One region of the Sphingomonas arabinosi genome, then DNA from elsewhere that is predicted to be linked to it. Evidence: predicted binding sites of a transcription regulator. Region 1 holds the regulator's gene; each other region holds the start of a gene.
The links. Region 1 encodes LexA, which represses DNA repair genes until DNA is damaged. Its sites were predicted from a motif close to GTTCCNCNCTTGTTCT; they were not measured.
Positions count from the first base shown of each region.

Region 1 (6,836 bases):
TGCCACCCGCTCCCGCTGACCAAGGTCGAGATCGACCTCGTCGTCGACGAAACCGGCGTAACCGCCACCGCCACCGCCTCGACCGAAGGCAAGACCGGCGTCGAAATGGAAGCGCTCACTGCCGCAACGGTCACGCTCCTCACGATTTACGACATGGCCAAGGCCATCGACAAAACAATGGTCCTCTCAGACATCCGCGTCCGAGCAAAGAGCGGCGGCAAATCCGGCAACTGGACCGCGTAAAAAAACCCTCTCCCTAGAGGGGAGAGGGAGAGACGCCGAAGGCGGCGAAGGGTGAGGGCAAGCCAAGCAAAGCGCGCTCGGCTAAAGCCCCTCAATCCCCATCCATAGACCAGTCGTGACTCTCCACGATGGTAGACTCCACCGGTCGCCCCGCCGCATCCAGCGAAGGGTCATACCGAAACCGCTGCTCGATCAGCCGGCACGTGAGATCATCCAGCACCCGGCTCCCGCTAGACCGCGTCACCCGGCACCGCGACACCCGCCCATTGGTCTGAACCAGATACCGCACGAACACCCGCCCCCGGATCCCCGTCTCGGCGGCCTCGCGCGGATAATCCGAGTCCCGCAACCGCCCGCTGCGCCACTCCGGTGGTGTTTCCTCACCCCCACCGCCGTCGCCATCGCCATACCCCCCGCTCCCGGTCCCATTACCGATCCCGCCACTCCCGGTCCCCGGCCCGCGAACGTTCGAAGCCCCCGAAGTCGCCTCCGCCCCCACCCCAGCCTTCTCCGCCACCACGACAGGCGGGGGCACGACGATCGGCACGATCGGCGGCGGCGCCACCACCTCGGTAGCCTTCGACTTCAGATTAGGCGGCGACGCAGCCCCCTCGGGCTTACGGCTAGGCGACGGCCGAGGCCTGACCTTCTCCTCGGGCGGCGGTGGCGGAGGCGGCGCAGCATCGAACACCTTCAACGCATCGGTAACCGCCGCCGGCATCGTCACCACCAGCCCCGACAGCAGCGCATAACCAAGCATCCCCGGCAGCAGCACCGCACCCACCGCCGCCCCGATCCTGTCTTTCGCCCGAGGCGTATAGCGTGTCATCATGCTGATCTGGTGTCTCTTTCCTCCAAACAAAGCCCCGCGCGCCATGAACGCGCGCTGGCCGAGCACCCAGAGGACCCGATCACGGACCAACCCACATCCGTCATCGCAGAAGAAGCGCGCCGCCCACCCAAATAAAATACCACCCCGGCGAAGGCCGGGGCCCAGTTGGGAAAGCCGAGGCAATAACGAGCGACGTCCGCCCAACACTTGTTCTCCCGCGAAGGCGGGGACCCAGACTGGACTCCCGCCTTCGCGGGAGAACAAGGAGGCGGTAACTAACGTATGATATCGATCGAGCCAGACTGCTCGCTCGCCGAGCCACCAACGCCCCTAGCGGGCCCGCACCCCACACCCGCTAACCCAACAACACCTGTCCTACACACCAGACCCATGGCAAAGCACGGAACATACCCACGCACCCTGCGCTTCCCCCATACGAAACCGCCCCAAGGCGCAAACCGCCAAACTGCTCCCAGCGTCTATACTTCCTATACTTCACTTTTCAGAAACGCCCGAAAACAGAGTCTTACGCATGACCCTAGTCCCCGTCGCCGAAGCCCAGACCCGCCTCTTCGCCATGGCCCCCCGCGTCGGCAGTGAGGCTGTGGCTTTACGCGAAGCCGCCGGCCGCTGGGCCGCAGAGGACATCCTCGCCCGCCGCACGCAGCCCGCCGCCGACCTCTCGGCGATGGACGGCTATGCGATCCGCTTCGAAGACCTCCCCGGCCCCTGGAAAGTCATCGGCGAAAGCGCCGCCGGCCGCCCCTTCACCGGCAAAGTCGCCCCTGGCCAGGCCACCCGCATCTTCACCGGCGCCGCGGTGCCCGACGGCGCCGACACCGTCATGGTCCAGGAAGAAGCCGAACGGGACGGCGCAACGCTGATCCTAGCCGGCGAAGGTCCGCCGACATTCGGCCGCAACACCCGCCGCAAAGGCCTCGACTTCTCGACCGGCACCCGCCTGATCGCCGCCGGCGACCGCCTCAGCCCCGCGCGCATCGCCGTCGCCGCGACCGGCGGCCACGGCAGCCTCACCGTCAACCGCCGCGTCCGCGTCGCCGTTGCCGCCACCGGCGACGAACTCGTCCCCCCCGGCTCGACGACCGACGGCGTCGCACTGCCCGAATCAAACGGCATCATGTTGGCGGCAATGCTCGCCGACATGCCCGTGGACATCGTCGACCTCGGCATCCTTCCCGACAATCTCGAAGTCCTGCGCGAGGCCTTTGCCAGCGTCCAGGCCGACCTGCTGGTCACCACAGGCGGCGCCTCGGTCGGCGACCACGACCTGGTCCGCCCCGCAATCGAGGCGGCCGGCGGCTCCATCGATTTCTGGCGGATCGCACTGCGCCCCGGCAAGCCGATGATGGCTGGCCGGATCGGCGAGATGATGGTGCTCGGTCTCCCCGGCAACCCGGTATCCGCGTTCGTCACCGCAACGCTGTTCGTGAAGCCGGTCGTCGCGCACATGGCCGGTGCGCGCGACCCGCTCCCCCAGTCGACCCACGCGCTGCTCGGCGAAGACCTCCCCGCCAACAATGCCCGCACCGACTATCTCCGCGCCGAACTGCGCGACGGCAAGGCCTATGCCTCGACGATCCAGGACAGCTCGATGCTCCTCACGCTCGCCCGCTCGACCTGCCTGATCGTCCGCGCCGGCAATGCGCCGGTGGCACGGACAGGCGAATCGGCGGAAATCCTCGTTATCGCGTGATACGGACGCTTGACGGCGTTAATTATGTTCCATAGAAGTTCCCAGTCTGTTCCGGACGGAGAACCGCCATGCTCACGCGCAAGCAGCACGAACTCGTCTGCTTCATCAACGATCGCCTCAACGAAACCGGCGTCTCGCCGTCGTTCGAGGAGATGAAGGATGCGCTCGACCTCAAGTCGAAGTCAGGCGTCCACCGTCTGATCAGCGCGCTCGAGGAGCGCAACTTCATCCGCCGCCTGCCGAACCGCGCGCGCGCGCTCGAAGTGCTGCGCATGCCGGAGCGTGCGGAGAAAAAGGCGCCGTCGAAGGCGTCGAACGTCAAGGCGGCCCCCACCGCCGCCACGCCACAACCGGCCAACGACGTCATCGAGATACCCCTCCATGGCCGCATCGCCGCCGGCGTCCCTATCGAGGCGTTCGAAGGCAGCACGATGCTAGCCGTCCCCGCCGCGCTGCTCGGCACCGGCGAACACTACGCGCTCGAAGTCTCCGGCGATTCGATGGTCGAAGCCGGCATCCTCGACGGTGACTACGCGCTGATCCGCCGCACCGAGACCGCCCGAGACGGCGAGATCGTGGTCGCGCTGATCGAAGACAGCGAAGCCACCCTGAAATACTTCCGCCGCGAAGGCGCCATGGTCCGCCTCGACCCGGCCAACCGCGCCTACGACCCCCAACGCTACGCCCCCGCGCAGGTTCGCGTCCAAGGCAAACTCTCCGGCATCCTCCGCCGCTACGACTGAACCGCTCCATCGCGGAGCCGAGCGTGCCGCGAACTGAACGAGCGCGCGGCACGCTCAAGAACAGGCGGATCGCGCCAGGAATGGCGATCGCCCGCATTCAGTATCGTTACGACCGTCCCCGTCCTCAAGGTCAGCGCGACCCCGCCCGTCCGTCGCAGAACGCGGCGATCCAGCTTCAGCCACCGAGGCACGCAACGTTTCGGCAGACCGCGTTCGCTGACCACGACGTCAGCGCTGCGACAGGCGGCGATCAGTTCGCCGATCGGCACCATATAAGCGCTGCGGGTCGCGAGGATCCGCCACATCCTTCCCCGAGCGGCGATATCGGTGACGCATAGATCATGACTACATCGAGCGTCGAGCTGATCCGCGAGCAACAGCGGCTCGCCATCCACCCCGCCATTCTCGGCGAGCATGTCCCGCGTATAGTCCCCAGCCCGATCACGCAGCATAGCCAACCCCGCCGCCGTCCGCACCGCAACATGGCGACCGTCACCCGTAACGAGAACGTCAGGCGCCGGCGTCGTCAGCGCCCAGATCGCTCCGGCCACCAGCGGCAGCAGTCCCAATCGCCGCAACCGCGTCCGCCACAATGCAATCCAAATCCCTCCAACGACCATCAGCGCAAACGCCGCCGTCGGCATCGCCGGCAAGGACCGCACCGAACCGGGGGCGCCAGCGACGATATGTGCAAGCCACAAAAGCACATCGAGCGAGCGCTGCACCAGCCACCAGATCGGCGCGCCCAAGCCGCCGGCGTCGAGCAGCAACGCGAGCGCTTCCAACGGCATCACGACGAATGTCGTCAACGGAATCGCGACGATGTTGGCGAACGCCCCGTACAGCCCGGCCTTGTGGAAATGATACACCGCGATCGGCATCAGCGCGAATTCGACCAGCAGCCCCGTCAGCAACAACGACGCGACGCCCCGCGCCAGCTTGCGCCCTCGCCCCTCGTCATGCGGCCCGAAGAACGCGCGGATCACCGGATGTTCGTGCAGCGCCATGATCGCGGTGATCGCCGCGAACGACAGTTGGAAGCTCGGCCCCGCCGCCGATTCGGGCAACACCAGCATGACGCACGCCGCCCCCGCCGCGACGAGCCGCAACGTCATCGCCTCGCGCCCCATCGCCAGCGCCGCCAGCACGAGCAGCGCCGCGACGCAGGACCGGATCGTCGGAACCTGGCTGCCAGTCAGCAACGTATAGCCGATAGCTGCCGCCGCACCCGCCAACGCGGCAATCACCGGCAGTCGCGCGTGCAAGGCCAGCCACGGACTGAGCGCCAGCAGACGCAACACGATCAGCATTGTCGCCGCCACCGCCGCAGTGATGTGCAATCCGCTCACCGACAGCAAATGCGCGAGACCCGCCCGACGCATCGCCTCCGAATCCTCCTCGCTGATCGCGCCGACGTCGCCGGTCGCAAGCGCTGCGGCGATTCCGCCCGCGCTGCCATCCAGCCGCGATACAATATGGTGCGACAGCGCGACGCGGATGCCGGCCCCCGATTCGCTCGGCCTTGTCACGACCACCGGTGCGAAGCCACGCCCGGTCGCACCGATCCCGCCGAACCATGCGACGCGCGCGAAGTCGTAGGCGCCCGGCACCGCGGGGAGCGGCGGTGGCATCAGCCGTGCTCGCAACTGGATGACCGCCCCCGTCCCCAGCAGCTTCGGCGCATCCGCTTCCGCCAGATTGACGCGGACGCGGTACGGCAAGGCGACCGGCTGCCCGCCGGTCTCCACCCCCTTCCCCACCGGCAATACCGTCAGCCGCACCAGCTTCCGCGCCACCAGTGGCTCGATCGCCTCGACCTTCGCCGAGAAAATTGCGATCGTCGGACCGCCCAGAACCGGCCGCGCCACCCATTCCGACCGCGCCCAGATCAACCCGAGCCCCAGCGCCGCCGTCAGCAACCCGATCGCCAGCGCGCGCGCCGCACGCCCGCCCTGCCCCACGGCCAGACATGCCAACCCGCCTGCGACCAACAGCAGCACCGCGACGCACCACGCCGCCGGGTCCGGCAACGCGAACCACAAAGCGATCCCGCCGCCCAGCATCACCGGCAGCCACAACACCAGCTGGTCGCGCTCTGCCTCCAGCCAGCGCTCCACGGCCAGCCCGACGATAGCCCCCCATCGCGGCACGCCCATTTGTCGCCGCCAAGGACGCATGCTAGGGGCGGCGACGGCTGTCATGGCCATCGTTTCTCCATTGTTTCATCAGTCTGGGAGCACCCGCGGTTGGGCGCAATATCTGATACGGGCACCGCCAATCCGGCCGCACCCGTGGTTACCCGTTTCGCTCCGTCGCCGACGGGGTTCCTGCATCTCGGCGGCGCGCGCACCGCGCTGTTCAACTGGCTGTTCGCAAAGGCGAACGGGGGTAAGTTCCTATTGCGGATCGAGGATACCGACCGGGTCCGCTCGACCCAGCCGGCGATCGACGCGATCATCGACGGGATGCGCTGGCTCGGGCTCGACTGGGACGGCGACGTCGTCATGCAGTTCGCCGGCGCCGAACGCCACGCGCAGGTCGCGCACGAGATGGTCGCGAACGGCCACGCCTATCGCTGCTACATGACCAACGACGAGATCGCCGCGATGCGTGCCGAGGCGCAGGCCGCGAAGAAGCCGCTTCGCATTCGCAGCCCTTGGCGCGATCGTCCGGCGAGCGAGGCCCCCGATCTTCCGCATGTCGTCCGCCTGCGCGCGCCGCAGGAGGGCGCCGTCACGATCGAGGACCGCGTACAGGGCGCAGTTACGGTCAAGAACGAAGAGATTGACGACCTCGTCCTGCTCCGTTCGGACGGCACGCCCACTTATATGCTCGCGGTCGTCGTCGACGATCACGACATGGGCGTCACGCACGTCATCCGCGGCGACGATCATCTCAACAACGCGTTCCGCCAGTTGCCAATCTACCGCGCAATGGGCTGGCCCGAACCGATTTACGCGCACATTCCGCTGATCCACGGCCCGGACGGAGCCAAGCTGTCGAAGCGTCACGGCGCGGTCGGTATCGAGGCGTACCGCGACGAGATGGGCATTCTGCCCGAAGCGTTCGACAATTACCTGCTCCGGCTCGGCTGGGGTCACGGCGACGACGAGATCATCAGCCGCGAGCAGGCGGTCGAGTGGTTCGACCTGTCGGGCGTTGGCAAATCGCCCTCGCGCTTTGACTTGAAGAAGCTCGAGAACCTCAACGGGCATTATATCCGCGAGGCTGACGACGCGCGCCTCGCACAGCTGGCCGCCGACCGACTCGGTCATCAATTGCCGGATGGCGGATTACAGCTTCT
Region 1 covers NZ_JAXOJN010000002.1:541,004-547,839, forward strand. Annotated here, with positions in the region: gene moaC (cyclic pyranopterin monophosphate synthase MoaC) at 1-243, shown strand, start outside; gene U1708_RS05335 (energy transducer TonB) at 335-1,075, opposite strand; gene U1708_RS05340 (molybdopterin molybdotransferase MoeA) at 1,608-2,789, shown strand; gene lexA (transcriptional repressor LexA) at 2,858-3,532, shown strand; gene U1708_RS05350 (ComEC/Rec2 family competence protein) at 3,523-5,688, opposite strand; gene gltX (glutamate--tRNA ligase) at 5,779-6,836, shown strand, end outside.

Region 2 (6,836 bases), on a different contig from region 1:
AGCCTGATCCTCCAGCGGCGCGTGTCGTACGCGCCGCCGAGACTGCCTGGACCCCGGTCCGCTTCGCACGGGCCGGGGTTCGTTGCGTCAGGCGCGCCCCGGTCCGTGTTTCACGGGCCGGGGGCACCTGTGGCAGCCGAGGCGCCTTACTGGCAGGCAAGGCACTCATCGTAATCCTTCGACTCGACGTCGATCTGGCGCAGGTCGATGGTGTTGTCGGCCTCGACCCCGCCGGCGAACCCGGCGCGCTGGACCGACTTCGAGCGGAGGTAGTAGAGCGACTTGATGCCGAGCTCCCACGCGCGGAAGTGGAGCATGAGCAGGTCCCACTTTTCGACGTCGGCCGGGATGAACAGGTTCAGCGACTGCGCCTGGTCGATGTAGGGGGTGCGATCCGCCGCCAGTTCGAGCAGCCAGCGCTGGTCGATCTCGAAGCTCGTCTTGTAGCAGTCCTTTTCCTCGACCGAGAGGAAGTCGAGATGCTGGACCGAGCCGCCCTGCTCGAGGATCGAGTTCCAGACCGCGTCCGAGTTCTTCGACTTCTCGCTCAGCATCTTTTCGAGGTACGGGTTCTTGATCGAGAAGCTGCCCGAGAGCGTCTTGTGCGTGTAGATGTTCGCCGGGATTGGCTCGATGCACGCCGACGTGCCGCCGCAGATGATCGAGATCGACGCGGTCGGTGCGATCGCCATCTTGCAGCTGAAACGCTCCATCGCGCCGACATCGGCGGCATCGGGGCAGGGGCCGCGCTCGATCGCGAGCTGCATCGAGGCTTCGTTAGCCTGGCTGCTGATGTGCTTGAACATCCGCAGGTTCCACGACTTCGCCATCGCGCCCTCGAACGGGATGCCGCGTGCCTGGAGGAAGCTGTGGAAGCCCATCACGCCGAGCCCGACCGACCGCTCGCGGCCGGCGGAGTAGGCGGCGCGTTCCATGCCGGGCTCGTGGCGGTCGATATAGTCCTGCAGGACGTTGTCGAGGAAGCGCATGACGTCCTCGATCAGGCCCTTCTCGTCCTTCCACTGATCCCACGTCTCGAGGTTCAGCGACGACAGGCAGCAGACCGCGGTACGCTCGTTGCCGAGGTGATCCTTGCCGGTCGGCAGCGTGATCTCGGAGCACAGGTTCGAGGTCGAGACCTTGAGGCCGAGTTCGCGGTGATGCTTCGGCATCGCCTTGTTCACGTGATCGGCGAAGACGATGTACGGCTCGCCGGTCTGGAGGCGGGTCTCGACGAGCTTCTGGAACAGCGAGCGCGCGTCGACGGTGGCGCGGATCGCCTGATCCTTCGGCGAGCGGAGATGCCATTCGTCGCCGTTGCGCACGGCTTCCATGAAGTCGTCGGTGATCAGCACGCCGTGGTGGAGGTTCAGTGCCTTGCGGTTGAAATCGCCCGAGGGTTTGCGGATTTCGAGGAATTCCTCGATCTCGGGATGCGAGACGTCAAGATACACGGCGGCCGAACCGCGGCGCAGCGAGCCCTGGCTGATCGCTAGCGTCAGCGAATCCATGACGCGAACGAACGGGATGATGCCGCTGGTCTTGCCGTTGAGGCCGACCGGCTCGCCGATGCCGCGGACGTTGCCCCAATAGGTGCCGATGCCGCCGCCGCGCGAGGCGAGCCAGACATTCTCGTTCCAGGTGTCGACGATGCCGCCGAGGCTGTCGGGAACCGAGTTGAGGTAGCACGAGATCGGCAGGCCGCGACCTGTGCCGCCGTTCGAGAGAACGGGGGTGGCTGGCATGAACCAGAGCTTCGAGATCGCATCGTAGAGGCGCTGGGCGTGGCCGGCGTCGTCGGCATAGGCCGAGGCGACGCGGACGAACAGGTCCTGATAGCTCTCGCCGGGCAGGAGGTAGCGATCCTTGAGCGTGTCCTTGCCGAATTCGGTGAGGAGCGCGTCGCGGCTGTGATCGACCTCGACCGGGTAGATCTGTGCGCGCACGGAGTGGCTGTCCTGCGCCTGGCGCGGCGCCTTGGGGGCCTCGGCTTCAGGCGTGGCAGTGGTTTGTTCGATCGTGTCTGTGGTCATGTCGCTATCCCGGCTGCTGTCTCTGAAATCCATCGAAACCGCTCCTAGTGTTCTGTATTCGTTCGAATCGGCGTCATGTCGCCATGCTACCATCGGACGGCCCCTAACGGGAGAACAAAAAGTGACCATCGCGGCGGTGGAAGGCGCGCTTACGGTCATATCGCATATGGCTATGCGAGGGTTGTTCTACCAGCGATTGGGTCCGCCCCCGAACGCAACCCCAAGAGATTGTGCCAAAGCGCGAAGAGACGCAAGGGGGTGTGGGGGTGGTTCGGGGCTCGGTTCGTCGCGTTCACGTGCGGGTTGGACGAGCGGGATATTCGCGACGCGTGGAGTTCTGCGGGGTTCGCGAAGCGCAAGGGGGCGAAGGGGGAACGAAAAATTATTTAAGGGCGGGAAGTGGCAAATGTTGCTTTGTGGGGGGGGTACGAGGGGGGGTCGATTTTTCGTTAGGTGCCGTCGCTTCTAGCTCCCCCGCTGAGGCGGGGGCCCAGGAGTCACGAACGTCGTCCTGCTTGATTCCTGGGCCCCCGCCTTCGCGGGGGAACGGGATGGGGCGGCTCCATCTCCTACTTACCATCCGAGCATTACCCCGGCGGAGGCCGGGGCCCAGTTGGGGGACGTTGCTAACCGAGCGCGGCGTGTTATTACTGTGACCTCTCCAACTGGGCCCCGGCCTTCGCCGGGGTGGTGGTGATTGGGTGGGGGTGTTCTGCCTCAGCCCCCGATCATCGTCCGGATCTGCGTTGCGAGCGCTTCCATCGCGAACGGTTTGGTGATCATCGACATTCCCGGTTCGAGGAAGCCCGATGCCAGCGCGGCGTTTTCCGCGTAGCCCGTCATGAACAGCACGCGGAGGTCGGGGCGGAGTGCTCGCCCCGCATCCGCAACTTGACGCCCGTTCAATCCGGGGAGGCCGATGTCGGTGACGAGCAGGTCGATACGGTCCATCGTCTGCAGCTTGTCGAGCCCGGCGGGACCGTCATGCGCCTCGACCGCCTGATAGCCGAGTTCGCCCAGCACCTCGACGATCAGCGACCGGACCACCACGTCGTCCTCGACCACCAGCACGATCTCGCCCGCGTCGGTGACGTGCTCCTGGGTCAAGCCTGGAAGCGCCTCGTCCCGTTCCGCCACGCCGTAGTGGCGCGGCAGATACAGCTTGATCGTCGTGCCTTGGCCGACCTCGCTATAGATCCTCGCATAGCCTTCGGACTGGCGCGCGAAGCCGTAGACCATCGACAGGCCGAGCCCGGTACCCTGGCCGAGCGGCTTGGTCGTGAAGAACGGCTCGAACGCCTTGGCGATGGTATCGGCGGACATGCCCGTGCCGGTGTCGGACACGCAGACGCAGACGTAATGGCCGGGCCGGACATCGCGCTGGCTGGCGGCGAAATGGTCGTCGAGTTGTGCGTTGCGGGTCTCGATCGTCAGCGTGCCGCCGTGCGGCATCGCGTCGCGTGCGTTGATGGCGAGGTTCAGCAGCGAATTCTCGAGCTGGTTAGGATCGCACAGCGTCGTCCAGAGCCCCGTCCCGAGCACCATCTCGAGTTCGATCTGCTCGCCGGTCGTGCGACGGATCAGGTCCTCCAGCGATGCGACCAGCGGATTGACCTTCACCGGGCGCGGATCGAGCGGCTGGCGGCGCGAGAAGGCGAGCAGCCGGTGGGTGAGTGCCGCGGCGCGATTGGCGGCGGCCGTAGCGCCTGAAATAAAGCGGTCGAGTTCGCCCACGCGGCCCTGCGCGACGCGGCGCTGGACGATCTCCAGGCTGCCGGTGATGCCTTGCAACAAATTGTTGAAATCGTGCGCGATGCCGCCGGTGAGCTGGCCGACCGCCTCCATCTTCTGCGCCTGGCGGAGCGCCTCCTGCGCCTCGACCAGTTCCTGAGTCCGATCGCGAACGCGCTGTTCGAGGTCGGCGTTGAGCGATTGCAGGTCGCGTTCGAGCATCTTGCGATCGGTGACGTCCGCGCCCTCGACGAAGATGCCGACGACCGCGCCGGTCGCGTCGCGGATCGGCTGGTAGACGAAATCTAGATAGCGATCATCGACCGAACCGCCCGGCGCGGCCTGTACCGCGTAGAGCATGCCGGACGCGGTAAACGGCTCTCCGGTTGCGTAGACATGGTCGAGCAATTCGAGAAACCCTTGTTCGACCGCGTCGGGCAACGCCTCGGCGACGGTGCGGCCAAGTACCTCGCGGTGGCCGACGAGCTTGCTGTAGCCGGGGTTGGCCAGTTCGAACCGGTGCTCGGGCCCGCGCAACATCGCCATGAAGGTCGGCGCCTGCGCGAACATCTGGCCCATCCGCTCGCGTTCGTCGCGCAATGCGCGCTCCGCCACGACCCGTTCGGTGCTTTCGTAGGTCGAGCAGAACATGCCTGCGACCGCGCCGCTCTCGTCCCGCACCGGCGAGTAGGAGAAGGTGAACCACGCCTGCTCGTCATAGCCCTTGCGATTGGTGACGAGAGGCAGGTTCTCGAAGAACGAGGCTTCCCCCGCGAGCGCCTTGTCGACCAGCGGGCTGATGTCCGCCCACACGTCGCCCCAGATGTCGCTGAACCGTCGGCCCAGCGCATGCGGATGCTTGTCGTGCAGCAGGCGCGCATAGTGATCGTTGTAAAGGAAGCCCAACTCCGGCCCCCAGGCGGCGAACATCGCGAATTCCGACGCGAGCATCAGCGATACGATCGAGCGAAGCGATTGCGGCCAGTGCTCGATCGGCCCCAGCGGCGAGGCCGACCAGTCATGCGCGCGGATCATCGCGGCCATCTCGCCGCCGCCGGTCAGGAAATCGGCCTCGGCCGTCTGTGTCGTCATCTCAAGTTCCTGCCGGGTCGCACGCCGGGTCGAATTACACGTCCGCAGTCGGTCGATACGGGGTCGGTGGACACGGGGGCGGTCGATACGGGGTCGGCGAATAGGGGGTCGGTGGATACGGGGTGGGGCCGCGCGTTACCATCGGTGCGCGCGGCAGGTCGGCGGGTCATCGGCACAGTTCGTCGGCCAATCGCGTCAGGCTGTCGACGCCGAACTCCCAGTCCTGAGCGGCATCCGCGTCGGGCGCGGGGCGGCCACCATATTCTAGCGGGCGATCGACATAGGCGGTCTGGAGGCCGGCAGCGCGTGCGGCGGCAAGGTCGCTATGGTGCGCGGCGACGAGGCACAGCTCGGACGGTTCGATCGCCAGCATCCGCGCGGTGGCGAGGTACGCTTCGGGGAGCGGCTTGTAGACGCGGCTGACTTCGGCTCCGAGGATCGCGTCCCAGGGGAGGCCGGCGCGGCGGGCCATCTCCAGCATCGGCGCGATGTTGCCGTTGCTCAAGGTGACGATCGGGTAGCGGGTCTTGAGGCGGGTGAGACCTTCGATGGAATCGGGCCAGGGGTCGAGCCGGTGCCAGGCGTGCGTAAGATCGGTGAGCGTCGCCTCGTCGAGCGCTGCGGGGTCGATGTCGTGATGGCGGAGCAGGTCTTCGAGCGCCTCGCGGTGGAGCGTGTCGAGGATCACGAACGGACGCCGTCCGCTGCGCACCTCCTCCAGCGCAGGCTGATAGCGTTTGCGCCAGCCGTCGGCGAACGCGTGCGGGTCGATATCGGTGCGGCCGAGGCGGGCGAGGATCGGGGCCGCGTCGCGTGCGATCCCCGAGCGCCAGTCGACCACGGTGCCGAACACGTCGAAGGCGAGGGCTTTGATCGGGGGGCGGTGTACCATGCGGGAAAGACGGTGGGGGTGGCGGTTGGTTCCCGGGAGCGGGGGGCTTCTGGGTCTTTGTGGACGCTGGCGGTGAGCGGGGGGGCGGCACTCGTTCAGCCACCACCCCGGCGGAGGCCGGGGCCCAATTGGGAAACGTGGATTAGCGAACGCCGTGCTTCGTTACGGCGACCTTTCCAATTGGGCCCCGGCCTTCGCCGGGGTGGTGGGAACTTCCGTTTTCCTGCGAAGGCGGGAGGCCGGGAGTTTCGGACGGTGGCGCTGCTTGGTCCTGGGCCCCCGCCTGCGCGGGGGAACCAGGAGCGGAGGTGGGCGACGCTTCAGTCCGTTTCCGCTCTTGGTGCGCCGCTCATCGTCACTGGGCGCGGACCGCCTGCCGTAGCCTCGAGCGTCGAATCGCCGCCCAGCACCCGGTACAGGGCCACGCGATTGCTGGCCCCGACGAGCTGCGTCGCGACGAGATTGCGCTGCGCGGTATAGAGCGAGCGCTGCGCATCGAGCGAGGTGAGGAAGGTGTCGATCCCGCCGCGGTAGCGCGCGTCCGACAGGCGGTAGGTGTCCAGCGCCGCCTCCGAGAAGTTCTGGTTCGCCCTGAGCTGCTCGGCGATCGTGCCCTGGCGGGCCAGCGCGTCGGCGGTTTCCTGGAACGCGGTCTGGATCGTGCGCTCGTAGGTCGCGAGCGCGGCATCGCGTTGCGCCTGCGAATAGGCGACCCCGGCGATCCCGGCCCCCGCACGGAAGATCGGGTAGCTGACCGACGGCGCGACCGAATAGTTGAACGCGCCGCCGCTGAACAGCGAGGTCAGCGACGTGCTGGCGAACCCGAGGATACCGGTCAGCGAGATGCGCGGGAACAGTTCCGCACGCGCCGCGCCGATCTCGGCGTTGGTGGCGCGGAGCTGGTATTCCGATTCGACTACGTCCGGACGCCGCAGGAGGATGCTGCTGTCGAGTCCGGCCGGTAGCGTGGCGACGGTCGGGAATGCCTGCTCGATCGATGCTGGCAACAGGCTGGCGTCGACCGGCGCGCCAACGAGCAATTGCAGCGCGTTGACGTCCTGCGCGAGTGCGGTGCGCTGTTGTGCGAG
Region 2 covers NZ_JAXOJN010000001.1:578,590-585,425, forward strand. Annotated here, with positions in the region: gene U1708_RS02650 (DUF2171 domain-containing protein) at 1-7, shown strand, start outside; gene U1708_RS02655 (ribonucleoside-diphosphate reductase subunit alpha) at 147-2,033, opposite strand; gene U1708_RS02660 (hybrid sensor histidine kinase/response regulator) at 2,751-4,856, opposite strand; gene U1708_RS02665 (haloacid dehalogenase type II) at 5,023-5,748, opposite strand; gene U1708_RS02670 (efflux transporter outer membrane subunit) at 6,069-6,836, opposite strand, start outside.
Region 2: the regulator LexA is predicted to act here: its motif matches at 2,145-2,160, upstream of U1708_RS02655 (ribonucleoside-diphosphate reductase subunit alpha).

Region 3 (6,836 bases), on a different contig from region 1:
CACCACCGTATTGCCTTGCTCGACCAGCGCGTGGAGGACTTCCAACAACTTGCGCACATCCTCGAAGTGGAGCCCGGTGGTGGGTTCGTCGAGGATGTAGAGCGTGTTGCCGGTGGCGCGGCGCGAGAGTTCCTTGGCGAGCTTGACGCGTTGCGCTTCGCCGCCCGAGAGCGTCGTCGCCTGCTGGCCGACCTTGACGTAGCCGAGGCCGACCTCGACCAGCATCGCCATCTTGTCGCGGATCGGGGGGACCGCCTTGAAGAACTCGGCGGCGTCCTCGACCGTCATGTCGAGCACGTCGGCGATCGAATGGCCCTTGAACTTCACCTCGAGCGTCTCGCGATTGTAGCGCGCGCCGTGGCAGACGTCGCAGGTGACGTAGACGTCGGGGAGGAAGTGCATCTCGATCTTGAGCACGCCGTCGCCCTGGCACGCCTCGCAGCGGCCGCCCTTGACGTTGAAGCTGAAGCGGCCGGGCTTGTAGCCGCGCGCCTGCGATTCCGGCAGGCCGGCGAACCAGTCGCGGATCTGCGTGAAGCTGCCGGTGTAGGTGGCAGGGTTGCTGCGCGGGGTGCGGCCGATCGGCGACTGGTCGATGTCGATGACCTTGTCGAGATACTGGAGGCCGGTGATCTTGTCGTGCTTGCCCTGGACGATGCGCGCGCCGTTCAACTCGCGCGCGGCGGCGGCGTAGAGCGTGTCGATCGTGAAGCTCGACTTGCCCGAGCCGGAGACGCCGGTGATGCAGGTGAAGGTACCGAGCGGCAGGCTGGCGGTGACGCCGCGCAGGTTGTTGGCGACGGCGTTGTGGACGGTGAGCTTCTTGCCGTTGCCCTTCCGGCGCGTGGTCGGGACCGGGACTTCGCGCGTGCCGTTGAGATAGTCGGCGGTGATGCTGCCCTTCGACTTGAGGATCTGCTTGAGAGTGCCTTGGGCGACGACCTGGCCGCCGCGGACGCCGGCGCCGGGGCCCATGTCGATGATGTAGTCGGCGGTGCGGATCGCGTCCTCGTCATGCTCGACGACGAGCACGGTGTTGCCGAGATCGCGCAGACGGCGGAGCGTCTTGAGGAGCATGTCGTTGTCGCGCTGGTGCAGGCCGATCGAGGGCTCGTCGAGGACGTAGAGCACGCCGGACAGGCCGCTGCCGATCTGCGACGCGAGGCGGATGCGCTGGCTTTCGCCGCCGCTTAGCGTGCCGGAGGTGCGGTCGAGGTTTAGGTAGTCCAGGCCGACATTGTTGAGGAAGCCCAGCCGCTCGACGATCTCCTTGAGGATGCGTTCGGCGATCGCGTTCTGCTGGTCGCCGAGATGCTGCGGCATGTCGGTGAAGAACTGGAGCGCGTCGACCACCGAGAGATGCGTGGCGTAGGAGATGTCCTTCATCGCGATCTTGACCGCGAGCGCTTCGGGTTTCAGGCGCGCGCCGCCGCAGACTTCGCAGGGGGCGGCGGACTGGTACTTGCTGAGTTCCTCGCGCATCCAGGCGGAGTCGGTCTGGAGCATGCGGCGGTTGAGGTTGCCGATGACGCCCTCGAACGGCTTCGAGACGTCGTATTTCTTCTTGCCGTCGATGAAGGTGAGCGTGACGGGCTTGCCCTTCGAGCCGTGCAGGATGGTGCTCTGGACCTCCGGCGGGAGGTCGGACCAGGGGGTCTCGATGTCGAACTTGAATTCGCGCGCGAGGCTGCCGAGGACCTGCATGTAATAGGGCGACGGCGGGTTTGATTTCGCCCAGGGGACGACCGCGCCCTTCTTGATGCTGAGCATGTGGTTGGGGACGACGAGGTCTTCGTCGAACAGCAGCTTCTCGCCGAGGCCGTCGCAGGCCGGGCATGCGCCTTGCGGGGCGTTGAACGAGAACAGGCGCGGCTCGATCTCGGAGATGGTGAAGCCGCTGACCGGGCAGGCGAATTTCTCTGAGAAGACGATGCGACCATCGGGGGCGTTGTTGCCGAGGATTTCCGACTTGGGGGTGTGCGGCTCGACCGGATCGGCGGGGTCGACATAGGCTAGGCCGTCGGCGAGTTTCAGCGCGGTTTCGAAGCTCTCAGCCAGACGCGTGGCTATTTCGCCACCGACGACCAAGCGGTCGACGACGACTTCGATGTCGTGCTTGTACTTCTTGTCGAGCGCGGGGGCTTCGTCGATGTCGTAAATCTCGCCGTCGATGCGGACGCGCGCGAAGCCGGCCTTCTGCCACTCGGCGAGCTCCTTGCGGTACTCTCCCTTGCGGCCGCGGACGACGGGGGCGAGCAGGTACAGGCGCGTGCCTTCGGGGAGCGCCATGACGCGGTCGACCATCTGCGACACGGTCTGCGCGGCAATGGGCTCGCCGGTGGCGGGGGAGTACGGGATGCCGACGCGCGCCCAGAGCAGGCGCATATAGTCGTAGATCTCCGTGACGGTGGCGACGGTCGAGCGCGGGTTGCGGCTGGTCGTCTTCTGCTCGATTGAGATCGCGGGCGAGAGGCCTTCGATGTGGTCGACGTCGGGCTTCTGCATCAGTTCGAGGAACTGGCGGGCATAGGCGGAGAGCGATTCGACGTAGCGGCGCTGGCCCTCGGCGTAGATCGTGTCGAACGCGAGTGAGGACTTGCCTGACCCGGAGAGCCCGGTGATCACCGTGAGCGTGTCGCGGGGGATGTCGATGTCGACGTCCTTGAGGTTGTGCTCGCGCGCGCCGCGTACGGAAATCTTGGTCAGCATGAGGCGGTGTGTTCCATATTTGTTCGGGTGCGGCAAGCCTTGTGCGGCGCCGTCAGGTCGGTTGCAGAGATGGGTAACGCGGGTGCCGAACGAAAGGGGGCATTGTGGCGCGGGCCGGCGATACTTACATGGTGTATTGGATAGACAATACAGTTCTGGAGCGTGACATGGGCAAAAAGAAGGACGAGCGGAAGCGCCGCGAGCGCGAGGCTGAGCGGGCCGCCAGCGGTGGGTGTGGGCATGAGCATGGCGGCAAGCATGACGGCCGGAAGCATGATGGCGCCAAGCATGGCCGGAAGCATGATGGCGCGACGCCTTTTGCGGGGATCGCTGCGGCGGTCACCCGGCAGTTGGGGACGCCGGCCGGGCGGCAGGTGGTCGCGGCTGGATTGATGATGGCTGCGGCTGCGATCACGAAGCAGGATGCGAAGACCGCCGGGCGTGCTGGGCACCCTGCCCCGCCTGAACCGCCGGTGACGCCGGAGACGTCGGCAGCCCCTGAGGCTGGCGCGAAGCCTTCGTCGGACGAGCCTGCGGCCAATCCCTATGCCGGGGCTGCGCCGAAGCCGCCGCGTGGGGAGGCGCCACCGTTGCCGCCTGAAATGGCCAAGGTGATCGGCACGGTTACGGCGGGACTGGAGACGCTGTTCGCCGGGTTCGGCAAGCCGCGGAATGGTCCGCCTAAGGTTTGATTTTTGGTGTGCCCGGGGGGGGCAGTTTCGCTGGAGCGATGATGTAGTGCAACGCGCCGTTCGTCGCACGACCTAGACTGATATCCTCCCGGCGATACACGTCATGGGGGCACCACTCCGGCGGAGGCCGGGGCCCAATTGGGAAACGGCGATGACGTAGGGCGGCGCGCCGTTACTGCGGCCTTTCCAATTGGGCCCCGGCCTTCGCCGGGGTGGTGCTTTTGGTAGGATGGGTCTGTGGCCAATCCCTGTGCGGGGGCCGCCTCGGAACCGGCGCGTTGTGACGCACCACCCTTGCCGCCTGAAGCGGAATGGTGCGCCTGAGGTTTGACGATGGTGTGCTGGGCGGCGGCGGCCGTTTCGTTGGCGCGATGGCTGTAGGGAACGCGTTGGTCGTCGCACGCTCTGGGCTGGTTTCCTCCTGGCAATACATTTCAGATTGGCACCACCCCGGCGGAGGCCGGGGCCCAATTGGGGAACGGCGATGATGTAGGGCTACGCGCCGTTACTGCAGCCTTTCCAATTGGGCCCCGGCCTTCGCCGGGGTGGTGCTTTTGGTTCTGGTTGGATGGGTGGCCTTGAGAGAGGCTGCTAGCGAGGACCTGATCGGTGGTCTCTCTTGGCCTCCCCCTCCTAGGATCGCTTGGGCTTGGCATCCGGCAGCCGTACTCGGGGCTGGTCGGTCCGCTCGGGCGTGAGGGGGTTAAGCAGAGCGGAGTGCACGAGGCACGGGGCACCAGGCACTAGGTCGCCCTACACCTTTGACTGCGCGCCCTCATATCGTCCTTCCCCCGTCATCCCGACGGACGCCGGGACCCATGGTTGCGGACCGGGTAACGGTGGCGCGGTATCGCCGGGTCCGTCGTAACCGTGGGTCCCGGCGTTCGCCGGGGTGGCGGGTGGGGATCATGATCCTCTTGCGGTTCGCGTTACACCTTAAACCACGCGCCCTCATGATCACCCTTCCCCCCGTCATCCCGGCGGACGCCGGGACCCATGGTTGCGGACCGGGTAATGGTGGCGCGTGATCGCCGGGTCCGCCGTAACCGTGGGTCCCGGCGTTCGCCGGGATGACGGATGGGGGCGCCGGGTGGGGTTTTGGAATGGTGCGAGGCTTGAAGCTGACTGTGGTTACATCTGCTTCCTACCTTCGCCCCGCCGCACCGCTCACCGCTCACCCTTCACCCTTCACCCTTCACCCTTCACCCTTCACCCTTCACCCTTCACCCTTCACCCTTCACCCTTCACCCTTCACCCTTCACCCTTCACCCTTCACCCTTCACCCCTCGCTCCGCACCCGCGCCGTTCGCCGTTCGCCGTTCGCCGTTCGCCGTTCGCCGTTCGCCGTTCGCCGTGCAAACGCAGAGAGGGCGCCGGTGGATTACCACCGACGCCCTCCAGAAATTCAGCTTAGCCGTGGCTTGGCCGGACAGGGGCAAAGCCCCCGTCGTCGGACGCGGCTTTCGGCCGCGCCGGCCGGTCCGACCGCTGATTGCTCGGCCGTAGCTGCGCTACGGCCTTTGCGCGGTCGTACCGTGGCTTGGCCGGACAGGGGCAAAGCCCCTGTCGTCGGACGCGGCTTTTGGCCGCGCCGGCCGGTCCGACCGCTGGGTGCTCGGCCGTAGCTTGCGCTACGGCCTTTGCGCGGTCGTACTAGATATGAATCGGCTTGCCCTGTACCGCCATAGCCGCTTCCTTGATCGCCTCGGCATGCGTTGGATGCGCGTGGCACGTGTAGGCGATGTCTTCGCTGGTCGCGCCGAATTCCATTGCGATGGCGGCTTCGGCGATCAGCGTGCCGGCGAGGCTCGAGACGATCCAGACGCCGAGGACGCGGTCGGTCTTGGCGTCGGCGATGATCTTCACGAAGCCGTCGGTGTCGCGGTTGGTCTTGGCGCGGCTGTTGGCGGCGAACGGGAACTTGCCGACCTTGATGCCGCCCGATTCTGCGGTCTTTTCCTTGGCAGCCTCTTCGGTGAGGCCGACGCCGGCGATCTCGGGCATCGTGTAGACGACGCTCGGGATGATGTCCTCGTTGACGATGCCGGTCTGGCCGGCGATGTTTTCCGCCACCGCGACGCCCTCGTCCTCGGCCTTGTGCGCGAGCATCAGGCCGGGGATGCAGTCGCCGATCGCCCAGACGCCGTCGACCTTCGTGCGGAACGAGTGGTCGGTTTCGATCTGGCCGCGCTTGTTGAGTTCGAGGCCGATGGCTTCGAGGTTGAGGCCGTCGACGTTGGCCTTACGGCCGATCGAGACGAGCACCGCGTCGGCTGTCAGCGTCTCGGACGCGCCACCGGCGGCGGGCTCGACGGTGACGGTCGCGACGCCGTCGGCGACGGTTACGCCGGTGACCTTGGTCGAGAGCTTCAGCTCCATACCCTGCTTCTTGAAGAGCTTGGCAGTCTCGCGGCGGACTTCGCCGTCAAAGCCGGGGAGGATCTGGTCGACGAACTCGACGACCGTGACCTTGGCGCCGAGACGACGCCAGACGCTGCCGAGCTCGAGGCCGATCACGCCGCCGCCGATGACGACCATGTGCTCGGGGACCTTCGGGATCTCTAGAGCGCCGGTGCTGTCGACGACGGTCTTCTGGTCGACCTCGACGCCGGGGAGCGGCATGACGCTGGAGCCGGTGGCGATGACGATGTTCTTCGCGGTGACCTTCTGGCCGTTCACGTCGACGGTGTGCGCGTCCTGGAACGCGGCCTTGCCCTTGAGCCAGGTTACCTTGTTCTTCTTGAACAGGAATTCGACGCCGCCGGTCAGTTCCTTGACGGCCTTGGCCTTCTCGGCGTGCATCTGGTCGAGGTTCAGGGTGACGCCCTGGAAATCGATGCCGAACTTGGTGAGGTGGCCGCCCTTGGCCTCCTCGTAGATCTCGGACGCGTGGAGCAACGCCTTGGACGGAATGCAGCCGACGTTGAGGCAGGTGCCGCCGAGCGTCTCGCGGGACTCGGCACAGGCGGTGCGCAGGCCGAGCTGCGCGGCGCGGATCGCCGCGACGTAACCGCCGGGGCCCGCACCGATCACGAGGACGTCATAGTCGTAGTCAGCCATTGTCTTTGCTCTTCGCTGGGAGGGGAACAGCGCGGTCACGCTTCGTCCCGATGACAGTCATATGGCCATTGCACGCCTCGAATTCGAGGAGCGGCAACAACCGCGGAAGGATGTGTTCGACGTGGTCCGGCTCGAACCGGACATAGATGATGCCGGGCGGTGCGGGCGCTCGCTTCAGAAAGACGAGTTCGCCAAAATCGCGGTCGCACGTAATGAGAAAGCGATCGTCGGCGACCGCATACGCGAGAATGATTTCGTCTTTCTCGTCGGGCAAAACAACGGATGCACGTACGACATCGTGTCCGGCCGTACTCAGAACGCGAGCGATGCGGCTACCGATGTTCGCATCGCACATCAGCTTCAAGCCGCGCGTGC
Region 3 covers NZ_JAXOJN010000009.1:86,953-93,788, forward strand. Annotated here, with positions in the region: gene uvrA (excinuclease ABC subunit UvrA) at 1-2,709, opposite strand, end outside; gene U1708_RS14950 (hypothetical protein) at 2,877-3,401, shown strand; gene lpdA (dihydrolipoyl dehydrogenase) at 5,055-6,461, opposite strand; gene U1708_RS14960 (DUF5615 family PIN-like protein) at 6,454-6,816, opposite strand; gene U1708_RS14965 (DUF433 domain-containing protein) at 6,822-6,836, opposite strand, start outside.
Region 3: the regulator LexA is predicted to act here: its motif matches at 2,720-2,735, upstream of uvrA (excinuclease ABC subunit UvrA).